2 regions of the Pseudomonas huanghezhanensis genome follow, and region 2 is predicted to be linked to the other one. Evidence: riboswitches for the same ligand, from Rfam matches in the RefSeq annotation. Region 2 holds a riboswitch; the other holds the start of a gene.
What was found. Region 2 has a riboswitch for cobalamin ahead of cobO (cob(I)yrinic acid a,c-diamide adenosyltransferase). Riboswitches for the same ligand answer to the same signal wherever they lie in the genome.
Positions count from the first base shown of each region.

Region 1: linked by a shared signal. The riboswitch ahead of cobW (cobalamin biosynthesis protein CobW) and the one ahead of cobO (cob(I)yrinic acid a,c-diamide adenosyltransferase) in region 2 are both predicted to bind cobalamin.

Region 1 is NZ_CP113949.1:3,171,865-3,179,029, reverse strand. Features, by position in the region: gene nfuA (Fe-S biogenesis protein NfuA) at 1-343, shown strand, start outside; partial or broken gene OYW20_RS14170 (IS1182 family transposase) at 699-2,110, opposite strand; gene cobM (precorrin-4 C(11)-methyltransferase) at 2,216-2,962, opposite strand; gene OYW20_RS14160 (cobalamin biosynthesis protein) at 2,982-3,398, opposite strand; gene OYW20_RS14155 (CbtA family protein) at 3,395-4,120, opposite strand; gene OYW20_RS14150 (CbtB domain-containing protein) at 4,132-4,320, opposite strand; cobalamin riboswitch at 4,418-4,653, opposite strand; cobalamin riboswitch at 4,749-4,968, shown strand; gene cobW (cobalamin biosynthesis protein CobW) at 5,100-6,179, shown strand; gene cobN (cobaltochelatase subunit CobN) at 6,183-7,165, shown strand, end outside.
Region 2 is NZ_CP113949.1:4,110,653-4,117,817, forward strand. Features, by position in the region: gene OYW20_RS18435 (cobyric acid synthase) at 1-316, opposite strand, end outside; gene cobD (threonine-phosphate decarboxylase CobD) at 313-1,323, opposite strand; gene cbiB (adenosylcobinamide-phosphate synthase CbiB) at 1,316-2,224, opposite strand; gene bluB (5,6-dimethylbenzimidazole synthase) at 2,221-2,871, opposite strand; gene OYW20_RS18455 (cobyrinate a,c-diamide synthase) at 2,868-4,163, opposite strand; gene cobO (cob(I)yrinic acid a,c-diamide adenosyltransferase) at 4,174-4,785, opposite strand; cobalamin riboswitch at 4,900-5,115, opposite strand; gene OYW20_RS18465 (PQQ-dependent sugar dehydrogenase) at 5,241-6,587, shown strand; gene OYW20_RS18470 (C40 family peptidase) at 6,708-7,165, opposite strand, start outside.

The DNA of each region.
Region 1 (7,165 bases), 940 kb from region 2:
GACTGATCGCATGGGCGGGCAACTGACCATCAAGGCGCCAAACGCCAAAGTGCCAATGGTCAGCGCCGACAGCCCGATCAACGAGCGCATCAATTACTACCTGCAAACCGAGATCAACCCGGGTCTGGCGAGCCACGGCGGCCAGGTCAGCCTGATCGATGTGGTCGAAGAAGATGAGGCCAATATTGCTGTGCTGCAATTTGGCGGCGGCTGCCAGGGTTGTGGTCAGGCTGATGTGACGCTAAAGGAAGGCATCGAGCGCACCCTGCTTGAGCGCATTCCCGAGCTCACAGCCGTCCGTGACGTGACTGACCACACGCAAAAAGAGAACGCTTACTACTGAGTAGTCAGCGTATCGACAAAAGGCCCCGACTGGTTCGGGGCTTTTTTATGGGCGCTTTCTTCAGGACTTGGTTCAAAGCCTGACATCGTCTCGCCAACAAGTTAGCTCCTACAGGGGGGCGTGCAGCATTATCGCGAGCAAGCTCCCTCCCGCATTTATCTGCGTTCGGATCGACATCTGTAGGCGCGAATTCATTCGCGTGGCGGTGGATCTGTTTCGAAGCCTGACATCGTCTCGCCAACAAGTTGGCTCCTACACAGACCGTGTGAAAACCAGATAACCAGCAGCTAACCAAAAAAATGCCCCGATCACCTCGGGGCATTTCCCATTTATACAGAGAGAAAAAAGGCCTTCCTCAGGCCAGCAACTCCATCATTCGGCGCACGCCCAGGACGTTGATAGCCCTTTTCAGGTTATAGGCGTTTATCGCAAGCGCCATTTCCGTTCGCGCACCCTTTAGCTGGCGAAGCAAGAACCGGCCATTGCCGTAGATCCATTGTTTGAGGTTGCCAAACGGGTGTTCGACGATGCTTCTTCGGGCATCAACCATCTCAGGATGTGCCTGCATTCGCTGCTTCATCTTTCAAAAGCTTCTTCGTGAACGTGTCGCTTGATCGAGCGATAGCGGCTCTTGGTGCATCGATGTTTAAGGGGGCAGGAGCCGCAGTCATTAGCGTTTGCGCGGTAGATTCGCTGTCCCTTGTTCAGTTGCAGCAGGGGCAAAAAACCCGGCCGGGCATTGGTAGCGGTCGTTTTGCTGGTCGTAGTTAAATCGTCCCGGCCAAAAAAAGTGGGGTCTTCAATGTTGTTGCCCCGATTAATCGGTACGTACGCCGTGATGCCGGCGTCATCACAGGCCTGAAAATGCTCGCCGTTTGAATAGCCGGCATCTGCAGTAACGGTCAGATTCGGTTGTTCAAGGACTTCCTGAGTCGCTTTTGCCATCGGCTCCAGTTGCTTGCGATCATCGCCTTCCTGAGTCACTTCGTGGTGCACGATCAGGCTGTTTTCAGCGTCGACTGCGGTCTGCACGTTGTAGGCAACGGCCATGCCTGCGGGGCTCGCATCATCCGCGCGTCGCTTTCGGTGCTGATGAATTGGGTGATCTGCAGTTCGTCCATCAGCGCCTGGCAGGTCAGGTAGTCGTCCCGTTTGGCGGTCAGTTTTGCCAGCACCGTTTTAACAGCGCTTCGATCAACCACCTCTTCATTTTCGTCGCGATCTGCGCAGTCCAGATCCTCTAGATACTTGGCTATGCGGCGATCCATTTTTTCCTGATCGCGCTTGAGGTGCTTGGTGCTGATGTGACGACGGGCCGAAGCGACAGCCTTGAATTTGCTGCCATCAATGGCGACCAGATCACCTTTGACCAAGCCTGCGGTTCGGCAACTGAACAAACGCGCGGCAGGTTGCAGAGAACGCGGTAGCGTTATCCTTGCGGAAGTCGGCGATGGTTTTGAAGTCCGGCGCGAGGCGGTTGAGCAGCCACATGACTTCGATGTTGCGTTGGCACTCAGCTTCGAGCCGGCGCGAAGACCGTATGCGCTGGAAGTAGCCATAGATGTAGAGCTTGAGCAGATCGGCGGGGTTGTAAGGTGGACGTCCGTTGCCTTTGGGGATGGCTTTATCAAACCCCAGAACCCGGAGATCAAGGCGCGAAACATAGGCATCAATGACCCGGACGAGATGGTCTTCGGGAATGACTTCGTCGATGGAAACCGGAAACAGGCTGGTCTGGTTTCGAGATTCGCCCTGGATGTACGCCATAAGAAAATGCCCCGCATCTTTCGATGCGGGGCATTTTCTTAGATCTGGGGCGGGTTGGCTAGGTTTTCACACAGTCTGTACAGGAAGCGAAACCGGGATGACGAGCTAAGGCCTGAAAACATGTGCGTGACCCGCGTGATACAGGGACGACTCGCTGAACACTTCGTTGCCCAGCACGCGCCCGACCAGAATCAGAGCGGTACGCCGAAACCCCTTGTCCTGCACTTTCGCCTCGATATCTGCCAGTGTCCCGACTACCCAGTCCTGATCCGGCCAGCTGGCTCTATGCACCACTGCAATCGGGCAGTCGGTGCCGTAGTGGGGCATCAACTCGGCGACGATCTTCCCGAGGTTCTTGACCCCGAGGTGAATCGCCATCGTTGCGGTGTGCTGCGCCAGCTCGCCCAGCGCCTCGCCGGCAGGCATGGAGGTTTTGTCGGCGTAGCGGGTCAGAATCACGCTCTGGGAAATGTCCGGCAGCGTCAATTCGGCACCCAGCAGCGCAGCGCACGCGGCTGTTGCGGTGACGCCTGGGATGATTTCAAACGCAATGCCCAGCTCGCGCAGGTGACGAATCTGCTCGCCAATTGCGCCATACAGGCTCGGGTCTCCCGAATGCACACGCGCAACGTCTTGACCCCGTTCATGAGCAGATTTCATCAGGGCGATAATTTGCTCGAGGTGCAATTCGGCGCTGTTGATGACCTGAACGGCTCGATGACCTTCAAGCACGGCTTCCGGAACCAGCGAACCGGCGTAAATGATGACCGGGCAGTTACCGATCAGGCGTTGCCCTTTGACGGTGATCAGCTCTGGATCGCCGGGGCCTGCGCCGATGAAATAGACGGTCATGGGGGTCTCCGAAGTTTACTCAGGTGTACGAACCAGCCAGGGCGAAGGTGGCATCGTCCTTGTTGCGGCGTGCAATCAACAAGTGGACAGGAGCGGCACACAAGCGAGCTGCCAATGCCAGCGCTGTGCTTTCAGCGACGCCATAGCAGCCGGTCGCGTCGAAAGCAGCTTGCGAGCGATGACTCAGTCTTTGCTCGAACTCCGCCACTTGATCCGCGCTGAAAAACACCAACGGCACACCGAGCCTTTCGCTCAGCGCCAGCAATCCCGGCTCTGAAGATTTGAGGTCGATGGAGGCGAGGGCAGTTACGTCGCCGACGGCCATGCCAAAGAGCGCAAGGCTTTCGTCGATCAACCCCGCCAGCACTTCGACCGGACAACCGCGTTTGCAGCCGATGCCGATCACCCGGACTGTAGACAGAACTGGCTGGCTCATGCGGCGTGGGACAACCCGGCTGCGTTCAGTTCCGGATTTTTGCGACGGAACAGCCAGGCGCTGATGAGGCCCATAGCCACCCAGAACACGGCGTTGGTCAGCAATGAGGCGATTTTGAACTGCGATTCAAGCGCTTCCGGTGCCAGGCTGGAGTGAATTAGCGGCTGCGGCGCGCCAATCACGTGCGGCACCAGCAGAATCGCCGCAGCCAGCACCTTGAGCATCCAGTGGTGGGCGAATACCAACAGGGCCAGCGCCACGGCTGTCGACGCGGCGGCGCTGATCCACCAGAACTGGCGCTGGGTCAGATCAGCTGCAGCGGTGCCCGGCAACTCGGGTGGCAGGCCCAGGGTCGGCGCGAGGACGAACACGGCAAAACCCGCCAGCCCCCACAATGCGCCCTCAGCAGTACGGCCCGGCGCACGCAGCGTATACAGCGCCGCAAGCATCAGCGCAAAACCGACCGCGACCACCAGATTGCCACCTGTGGTGGACAGCACGCGTTGCCAGCCGTCTTCCGGCTCCCACGCTTGCGCGTCATGCACATGCGCGGCCATGGCGCCGTCACTGTGCTCATGCGGTTGCACCTCGGAGGCGGGCGCCTTTTCATAGGTTTCGGCCTGAAGAATCAGCGGCGCCACCCAGAAGCTTTGCAGAACGGTCAGCAACAGAGCGGCCAGCAGCCCGGTGAATCCTGCCGTTTGAGCGATACGCTTGAACATGGCGTCGGACCTCAATGGCAAGGGAAGGCTGAGCTGTGACGGGTGTCATGCGCGGCGTTGTGTACTGCATCGATGTGCGAAAAACCGGCGAAATACACCAGGCATGCGCCCAGGATCATCGCGCTGACAGAGGCGGTCAGGCGTTGGGTCTGGGTGGTGCTGCTGGCGGTAGTGATTGGGCCGGTGGTACTGATCGACATGGCGCGTCCCTCTGAAATGTCAGCGAACAGGAAAGCGCAGTGAAGCCCGCTGACAGGCGTCAGCAGGGACTCAACAGCGCCCGCCCACCGCGGGTTTGTGATGTGAACGTTTCGGGCCGGTCTCCGGGCTCGCGAGGGGTGCAGCGCGCAGCGCGTGGCACCTTCAAGAGTCCCTTCCCATGCCGCACGCAGTTGGCGTGAAAGACACAGTGGATCTGACTCTTCTCTCGCTTACCGTTGCGGGGGCAGCGCCGGACTTGCGCAAGCCGAAGGCTTGCACGCACCGGTTTCCCGTTTCACCCTGTGAAGGGCACCCGTAACAAGGCGTGTAGGAGAGCATGGCCGGGCGGCCAGCGTCAATTGCGGGCCGGCCGTGTGCGCAGGTGGTAATGAGCCTTGCGGAGATTGACCTGAACAGGGTCACTGCGTAGCCTTGCGGCAGTCGAGGTTCGCAGGTCCGGTGACGTCCGGGCCAGTGCTAAGAAGGGAATGCGGTCAGACGCCGCAGCTGCCCCCGCAACTGTAAACGGTCATGTTCATTGCACAGCCACTGCGCGAGCGGGAAGGCGCGATGAATGCTTGTCGCGCATCTCCAGCGCCCGGCACGCCACCGTAAGCCAGGAGACCTGCCTCGACCCGGGAGCCATGCGCGAGCACGAGCCCCATTCATTCTCATTACAACCGGGCGGGGTGATCCGGTGGCGAATCCAACGGCCAGCCAGTCTCAGTGCTGCGTCGTTTTCGTCCCTTTTGCCCGCCGCAAAGCCTGAGGGCAACCGATGAAAACACTGGCCAAACTCCCCGTCACCATCGTCACCGGCTTTCTCGGTTCGGGCAAAACGACTCTGCTGCGCCACATGCTCGACAACGCTGAAGGACGCCGCATCGCGGTGATCGTCAACGAGTTCGGCGAGCTGGGCATCGACGGCGAAATTCTCAAACAATGCACCATCGGCTGCACCGAAGAAGAAGCCTACGGCCGGGTTTACGAGCTGGCCAACGGCTGCTTGTGCTGCACCGTTCAGGAAGAGTTCTTCCCGGTCATGCGCGAACTGGTTGCCCGACGTGGCGACCTCGACCACCTCCTCATCGAAACCAGCGGGCTGGCACTGCCCAAGCCGTTGGTGCAGGCGTTTCAGTGGCCGGAAATCCGCAACGCCTGCACCGTTGACGCCGTGATCACCGTGGTCGACAGCCCGGCCGTGCTGGCAGGTACCTTTGCGGCATTCCCGGATCAGGTCGATGCGCAGCGCAAGCTCGACCCCAATCTGGACCACGAGTCGCCCCTGCATGAGCTGTTCGCGGACCAACTGGCGAGCGCCGATCTGGTGATCCTCAACAAGGCCGACATGCTCGACGCCGACTCGCTGGCCGCGGTGCGTGCTGAAGTCGCCGAAGAGTTGCCCCCGGCGGTCAAAGTCATCGAGGCCAGCAAAGGTCAACTGCCGATCAGCGTGCTGCTGGGCCTGGGCGCTGAGTCCGAGCAACACATCGACAGCCGCAAGACCCACCACGATCACCACGAAGGCGACGATCATGAGGACCACGATCATGATGCTTTCGACTCGATTTCCATCACCTTGCCCCAAGCCGACGAAAGCCTGCTGCTGGACGCGCTGACTCAGGCCGTCGTGCAGCACGGCATCTTGCGCGTGAAAGGCTTCGCTGCCATCCCCGGCAAGCCGATGCGCCTGTTGGTGCAAGGCGTTGGCACGCGGTTCGACAAGCATTTTGACCGCGCCTGGAAGCCTGAAGAAGAGCGCGTGACACATCTGGTGCTGATCGGTCAGGAACTCGACGCTACGGTGCTCGAATCACAGCTGCGCGCTGCGGTTTCCTCCGTTGCGGCCAAAGGTTAATCCATGCACCTGCTCAGAACCCAGCCCGGCGGGTTTGTCCCGGACGACAGCATCGCTGACCTCGGTCAAACCCCCGCCGAACTGGTGATTCTGTGCAGCGGCGATTCCAGTCTGGCGTTGCTGGCTGAAACGGCCCGGCAACTCCCGGACGATTACCCAAGCTTTCGTCTGGCCAACCCCATGCAGGTGCAGAACCATGCCTCGGTCGACCTTTACGTGGACGAGGTGCTGCGCCACGCCAAGGTGATTCTGCTTTCTTTGCACGGCGGTATCGGCTACTGGCGCTATGGCGTCGAGCGTCTGGTGGAGCTGGCGGCACGTGGCGTGAAATTGATTCTGATGCCCGGTTGTGATCGGCCAGATCCCGAACTGACCGGTCTGAGCAGTGTGCCGGCAGAAGAGGCCGAGCGGCTATGGCATTTCCTGCGACAGGGCGGCAAGCACAATGCCATGCAGTTGTATAACTGCATGGCCAGTAGCTGGTTCGGCCGCGATTATCCGTGGACCGAGCCGCAGCCCCTGCAGCGGACCGTTATCTACCACCCCAAAAAAGCCAGTGCCACGCTCGGTGACTGGCAGGCCGACTGGTTGCCCGAGCAACCGGTGGCGGCCTTGTTGTTCTACCGCTCGCACCTGCAAGCGGCCAATACCGGGTTTATAGATGTGTTCTGCGAGCGCTTGCTCGCGCAGGGACTCAATCCTCTGCCCATCGCCGTAGCCAGCCTCAAAGAGGCTGGCTGCATGGCGGCGTTGCAGGACTGGATGGACGAAACCGACACCGAGATCATCCTCAACACCACGGGCTTTGCCCAGTCCAGCCCTGAAGCCCCGCACCTGCGCCCGTTTCGCCGAAACATTCCGGTGATTCAGGCCATCTGTGCGCAAGACAACGAGCCCGCATGGCAGGCCAGCGAACAAGGCCTTGGTGCCCGGGATCTGGCGATGCACATTGCGCTGCCTGAGCTGGATGGGCGAATCATCAGCCG
Region 2 (7,165 bases):
GGTACGCGACGGCGTTCATGGTGGTGACGGCGCGACCATGGATGATCACTTGCGAACCGGTGTCGCTGTTGGGCTTGAGCAACACAGGGTTCATGTCGGTGTGCGGCGCCAGACCACAGGCCTGGGCTTGCACCGCCTGGGCACGGCCAATCTCGCCGCCGTCCGCCGTCACCGCGCTGTTGAGCGCCATGTTCTGCGGCTTGAACGGCACGGTACGCACGCCTTGCCGGGTCAACCATCGGCACACGGCGGTCACCAGCGTGCTTTTGCCCGCGTCGGACGTCGTGCCCTGAATCATCAGGGTTTTGCTGTTCATGCGGGTTTCGCTTCCAGAAAGAAGGCTTCGAGGGCTGCGTTCAAGCGCGTCCAGTCTGCCTCTTGACGCGGCAAGCCAAAGCGCAGGCTGCTGTTATGAGGGCCGTTGTTCATGAACAGTCGCAGCAAAATCCCTCGCCGGGCGCAGAAGTCATGCAGCGCGACGGCGTAGGGTGTGATCAGCCACTGGAACAGCGCGCAACCGCCCAGCGGGGCCAAATTGTGCCGGCTTAGCAGCGCGGCAAGGCGCTGGCTGGCGCGTTCTGTACGTTCACGTTGCACGCGTTGGCCTTCTGCATCATTGAGGCAGATTTGCCCCAACACCCGCGTAGGCCCGTTGACTGCCCACGGCCCGATCTGTTGGGCCATGGAAGCCAGAAACCGCGGTTCGGCCAGTACGAAACCGAGCCGGACGCCTGCCAGCCCAAAGAACTTGCCGAACGAGCGGAGCACGATCAGGCCAACGCGATCAGTATGCGACGCGAGGCTCAACGCCTGCGTGTTATCCATGAACGCTTCGTCCACCACCAGCCAGCCGCCGCGCTCAGCAAGTCGGGCGTGCCATGCCAGCAAGCGCTGCGGCGGTAGACTCAAACCTGTTGGATTGTTGGGGTTGACGACCACCAGCACGTCGAGCGCATTGATGAAGCAATCGACTTCATGCTCAAGCACCTCGCGCACCAGGAACCCGTTGCTGCGCCACGCTTCTGCGTGCTCGGCATAACAGGGCGACAGCACGCCGACCTTGCCGGCGTGACGCAGCCGCGGCAACGCCTGAATCGCCGCTTGCGAACCCGAGACGGGTAACACGTGGGGCGCACCGTAGTAATCACTGGCAGCGAGTTCAAGGCCGTCATCGGTCTCGGGCAGACGCGCCCAGGCAGTCAAAGGGATCTGCGGGATGGGCCACGGCCACGGGGAAATGCCGCTGGACAAGTCGAGCCATTCCACTTCGGGGATACCGTAATCTCTGATCGCGCCGCGCAATCGGCCGCCGTGTTCAAGCATAGAATTGAGCCCCTGCGCACAAGATCAGCAACCAAAGCCAGACGCCACGCTGCACTAATTGCCAGCCACGATCAATGGCATCGGCATCGGCAGGCGTGCCCTCACCCAACTGCGGACGTTCGTGCAGCTCGCCGTGATAAATCGCCGGGCCTCCCAACTCAACACCCAAGGCACCTGCACCTGCCGCCATCACCGGCCCTGCGTTGGGGCTGTCCCACTTCGGTGCCTGCGTGCGCCAGCAGCGCAAGGCCAGTCGGGTTTTCCCCAGCAGCGCGTAGGTCAACGCCACCAGCCGCGCCGGTATGTAATTCAGCACGTCATCGATTTTTGCCGCCGCCCAGCCGAAGCGTTCAAAGCGGGCATTGCGATACCCCCACATAGCGTCCAGCGTGTTGCTCAAGCGATACAACACCACGCCGGGCGCACCCAGCAGCACGAACCAGAAAATCGCAGCAAACACCGCATCACTGCCGTTTTCCAGAACGGACTCGGTCGCGGCGCGCGCCACTTCGGTTGAATCCAGCTCAGTGGTCTGTCGGCTGACCAGATATCCGACGCGGCGCCGTGCTTCGTCCAGATCGCCGGTGCGCAGCGCTTGCGCCACTGGCTGAACATGCTCGCCAAGACTGCGCATGCCCAGCGCGCAGTACAACGCGGCAATTTCGATCAGCCAGCCGATGTAAGGCAGCCCGCTCAGCAACATAGCCAGCACGGTGAGCGGAATGACAGCGATGAACCATGCCGTCACGCCATGACTGCGCCAGCCGCGTCCACCGGGGTTGAAGCGTTGTTCGAGACGATCAGCGAAACGACCGAAGGCCACCAGCGGGTGGTTTCGTTTTGGCTCGCCAAGCAGCGCGTCCAGCGCAACCCCGGCGATGCTCAACAACGCCACGCTCATGGATGCACTCCCCAGGTATTTTCGTAAACCAGCTCGCTGAGCGGGCGGGCCTGCGCCCAGCCTTCCATCACCAGCATCGGCTGTGGATAAAATTCGGCGACCGGCCCCAGACACAAGATGGCCAGCGGCTTGGCCCCGACCGGCATGCCCAGCACCTCGGCCAGCGCCTGAGGCTCGAACATCGAAACCCAGCCCATGCCCAGCCCTTCGGCGCGGGCGGCCAGCCACAGGTTCTGGATTGCGCAGGACAACGACGCCATGTCCATTTCCGGCAACGTCCGGCGGCCAAAAATGTGCTTTTCACGATCATCCATCAACGCTGCGACCAGCACTTCGGCGCACTGCTCGATGCCCTCGACTTTGAGCTTCATGAAGTGATCGGAACGTTCGCCCAAGGCCTCTGCGGTCTGGATGCGCTCAAGCTCAACGTGGGCGCGGATACGTGCACGCAACTGCCGGTCCGTGACACGAATGAAACGCCAGGGCTGCATGAGCCCGACGCTGGGCGCGTGATGGGCCGCTTCAAGCAAACGCGCCAACAACGCAGGCTCAACTGAGCCGCCGCTGAAGTGACGCATGTCCCGTCGTTCTGCTATCGCCCGATAAACCGCAGCGCGCTCGGCGTCACTGAAAGCCTGGTCGCTCATGGCAAAAACAGCGCCGCCACCGCCTGGGGGTTGGAAGGGAAATAGAAGTGCACATAGGAAGCCGTCATCCGGCCTTCGCGGTAGACCGCTTCGGCGCCTCGCCCGCCATTGGGGCTGATGCCACGGGTGATCGGTTGCAGCTCAGTGCTGGTCAGCGAATGGTGATAGGTGTGGCCACGCAACGTGCCTTCCGGCAGCTCGACATTTTGCAGCGCCAGGGCGGCGAGACGCTTTTGCATGACGGCCTCGCCGCTGAGCAGTCCGACCAGGTCCGCGCGCACGCCGTCGACATCGGTCAAAGCGTCCAGCAGATACAGCATGCCGCCACACTCCGCCAACAGCGGTTTACCGGCGGCGTGATGCTGACGGATCGCGTCGAGCATCGGGGTGTTTTCGCCCAGAGCCACGTGGTGAAGCTCCGGATAACCGCCAGGAAGGTACAAGCTGTCTGCTTCCGGCAATTGCTGGTCGCGAATGGGCGAAAAGAACGACAACTCGGCGCCCATCGCCCGCAGCAAATCAAGGCTCGCGCCATAGATGAACGCAAATGCTTCGTCATGGGCGATGGCAATCCGAACCCCTTCGAGCAAGCGCTCGGCGGGCACGACGTCAGGCGCTTCAAACGTCACGACCGGCGGCAGCGCCACTTCACAGGTACTGGCCAGCGAGTTCGCTGCTGCGTCGAGTCGCACGTCAAGATCATTCAGCTCGCTGGCCTGCACCAGCCCCAGATGGCGGCTGGGCAGTTCGATACCGGTCTCGCGGGACAATGCGCCGTACCAGCGCATGCCTTCAGTGAGGCTGTCCTCCAGCAACTGCGCATGACGGACCGTGCCCACCCGGTTGGCGAGTACGCCGGCAAAAGGCAGGTCCGGCTGATAACGCGCGAGCCCCAGCGCCAAGGCGCCAAACGTCTGGGCCATGGCGGTGCCGTCGATGACGCCCAGCACCGACACGCCAAAACGTCGTGCCAGATCTGCGCTGGATGGGGTGCCATCGAACAGCCCCATCACACCTTCGATCAGGATCAGGTCAGCGTCGGCGGCAGCTTCCCACAACAGGCGTCGGCTTTCGTCCTCGCCCACCATCCACATGTCCAGTTGGTACACCGGGTTGCCGCTGGCGCGCTCGAGGATCATCGGATCGAGGAAGTCAGGGCCGCACTTGAACACGCGGACCTTGCGCCCTTGATTGCGGTGCAATCGGGCGAGCGCGGCGGTCACGGTGGTTTTGCCCTGTCCGGAGGCGGGTGCGGCGATCAATACCGCCGGGCAGTGCCTTGCCTCGCTCATGAACGCTTACTCACAGCTCAATACCCTTTTGCGCGCGGATACCGGACTGGAACGCATGCTTGATCACGCTGATGTCGGAAGCAGTGTCCGACAGGTCGAGCAATTCCTGTTTGGCGCCGCGACCGGTCACGACGACGTGCTGCATCGGCGGGCGCGCCTGCAAGTCGCTGAGCACTTGCTCAAGATCGAGATAGCCATGCTTGAGCGCGATGTTCAGCTCGTCGAGGATCACCAGGCCAATCTCGGGATTACGGAGCATCTCTTGCGTGACGGCCCAGGCGGATTCTGCAGCAGCGATGTCGCGCTGACGGTCCTGGGTTTCCCAGGTGAACCCTTCGCCCATGACGTGGTAGCGGACTTGTTCCGGGAAACGACGGAAAAACATCTCCTCGCCGGTGCTGTTACGGCCCTTGATGAACTGCACCACGCCACACTGGATGTCGTGGCCCATGGCGCGGGCCAACATGCCGAATGCCGAGCTGCTTTTGCCTTTGCCGTTGCCGGTCAGCACCAGCAGCAGGCCGCATTCGTTGGGTGAACTGGCGATACGCTCGTCCATCACGGCTTTTTTGCGCAGCATGCGCGCCAGATGGCGTTCGTCACGTTCGGGGGATTCGCTCATCTCGGCTCTCCGCTTGAGGGGCAGGTAAACGCAGACGAAGAGCAAAGGCAGGCACTGGCAGCACGACGCAGATCAAAGACCCGGGCCGCTGCGCAGAGCATCGCCCTCCGTGATGCTGTTGAATTGGATCAGGCCGGTCTCCGGACTCATGAGCGAACTTTCTGGCCACGCGCCTTCCCATGCTCAATGAACACAGTGGCATCGTGCGCGGCCTTCTCATTTACCGTTGCGGAGGCAGTGCCGGGATCAAAGCGCGAGGCATTCTCACCGGCTTCCCTGTTTCACCCTGTCGAGCCTTGCTCGATGGGCACCTGAAACAAGTGGCGAAGGGTAGAGGGTTGGGGTTTGAGCGTCAATCAACGCAGCGTCTGATCCGCCGGTTGAACCTAAGAAGGCTCAGGTGCCTCTACCTAGATACACAAAAATACAAACTGCACCCGAAATGGAGATCGACGATGTTCAAGCTCAGACCTCAATTTGTCCTGCTGCTGTTGGTTACCGGTGGCCTTGCTGCTTGCGGCGAGTCTTCCACCTTGCAAGTCAGTGACGGCATGGGGGCATCGCCCAAGCTGCCTGAACCCAATAAAACGCTGATCCCTACTGTGAACATCGCTCCGGCAGTCGGCTGGGCCGCCGGCGCCAAACCTGTCGCCGCGCCGGGCACGCAGGTCGCTGCGTTCGCCGAGAACCTCGACCACCCGCGCTGGCTGTACGTCTTGCCGAACGGCGATGTACTGGTGGCCGAGACCAATTCGCCGCCAAAACCTGACGACAGCAAGGGCATCCGCGGCTGGGTCATGGAAAAGGTGATGGGCCGCGCAGGTGCCGGCGTGCCCAGCCCGAACCGCATCACCCTGCTGCGCGACAAGGACCACGATGGCGTGGCAGAAACCCGCACCGTGTTTCTGGAAAACCTCAATTCGCCGTTCGGCATGGCGCTGGTCGGCAACAAGTTTTACGTGGCTGACACTGATCGGTTAATCAGCTTCAACTACGAGCCCGGCCAGACGTCGATCACCGGCCAGCCGACCAAAGTCGTCGATCTGCCGGGCGGTACGCTCAACCATCACTGGACCAAAAACGTCATTGCCAGCAAAGACGGCAAGAAGCTCTACGTCACCGTCGGCTCCAACTCCAACGTCGGCGAGAACGGCCTGGATCAGGAAAAAGACCGTGCAGCCATCTGGGAAGTTGATCCCGCCACCGGAGCACATCGCATTTTTGCCTCGGGCCTGCGCAACCCCAACGGCATGGATTGGGAACCACACACCGGCGCGCTCTGGACGGCAGTCAACGAACGTGACGAAATCGGCAGCGACCTCGTGCCGGACTATGTGACGTCGGTCAAGGACGGCGCTTTCTACGGCTGGCCCTTCAGCTATTACGGGCAACACGTCGATGTTCGAGTCACACCACAAAATCCGGAACTGGTGGCCAAGGCGATTGCGCCCGATTTCGCGGTTGGCCCGCACACCGCGTCCCTCGGCCTGGCATTCGCAGACGGCAAAACACTGCCTGCTCCGTTTACTGAGGGCCTGTTCATCGGGCAACACGGCTCCTGGAACCGCAAACCCCACAGTGGCTACAAGGTGCTGTTCGTACCGTTCAAGGATGGCAAGCCGAGCGGAACCCCTGTCGACCTGTTGACGGGCTTCCTGAATTCGGATGAGAAGGCGCAAGGCCGTCCAGTGGGCGTGATCAATGACAATAACGGCGGGCTGTTGGTCGCCGATGACGTCGGCAACAAGATATGGCGAGTGACGGCAGCGAAAACCGCACAGGCTTCTAACGCGGCAAAATGATTCGTCGATAAATCTGTGGGAGGAAGCTTGCTCGCGATGGGGGAATGTCAGTGCTGAATGTGCCAACTGACACACTGCAATCGCGAGCAAGCTCCCTCCCGCAGCAACACACTCAACGTGCTACTGCCGCGCGAGGCTCGAAGGCTGGATGACGCGCTTGGCGTTGAGCCAGGCTTTCTGCCAATAGGGCTTGTCGAGGCTGTCCAGTTTGACCGTGCCACCGGTGGCCGGTGCATGCACAAAACGCCCTTCCCCGACGTAAATCCCGGCGTGACTGACGTTGGAACCGCCCGACGTAGCAAAGAACACCAGATCACCCGTCTGCAGTTGACTGCGATTGATGTCCGGGCCGCGCAGGGTAATCATCTCGCGGGTCGAACGCGGCAAGCTGATGCCCGTCGCATTACGGTACACGTAGCCGATCAAGCCACTGCAATCGAACCCGGAATCCGGTGTGTTGCCGCCCCAGCGATAAGGTGTGCCCACAAGCCCGATGGCGCGGACGAGCACGTCGTCTGCAACGGGGGAGGTAAAGTCGGAAGGAGCGGAAACGATGGGCTTGGGGGCAACCCGTTTAG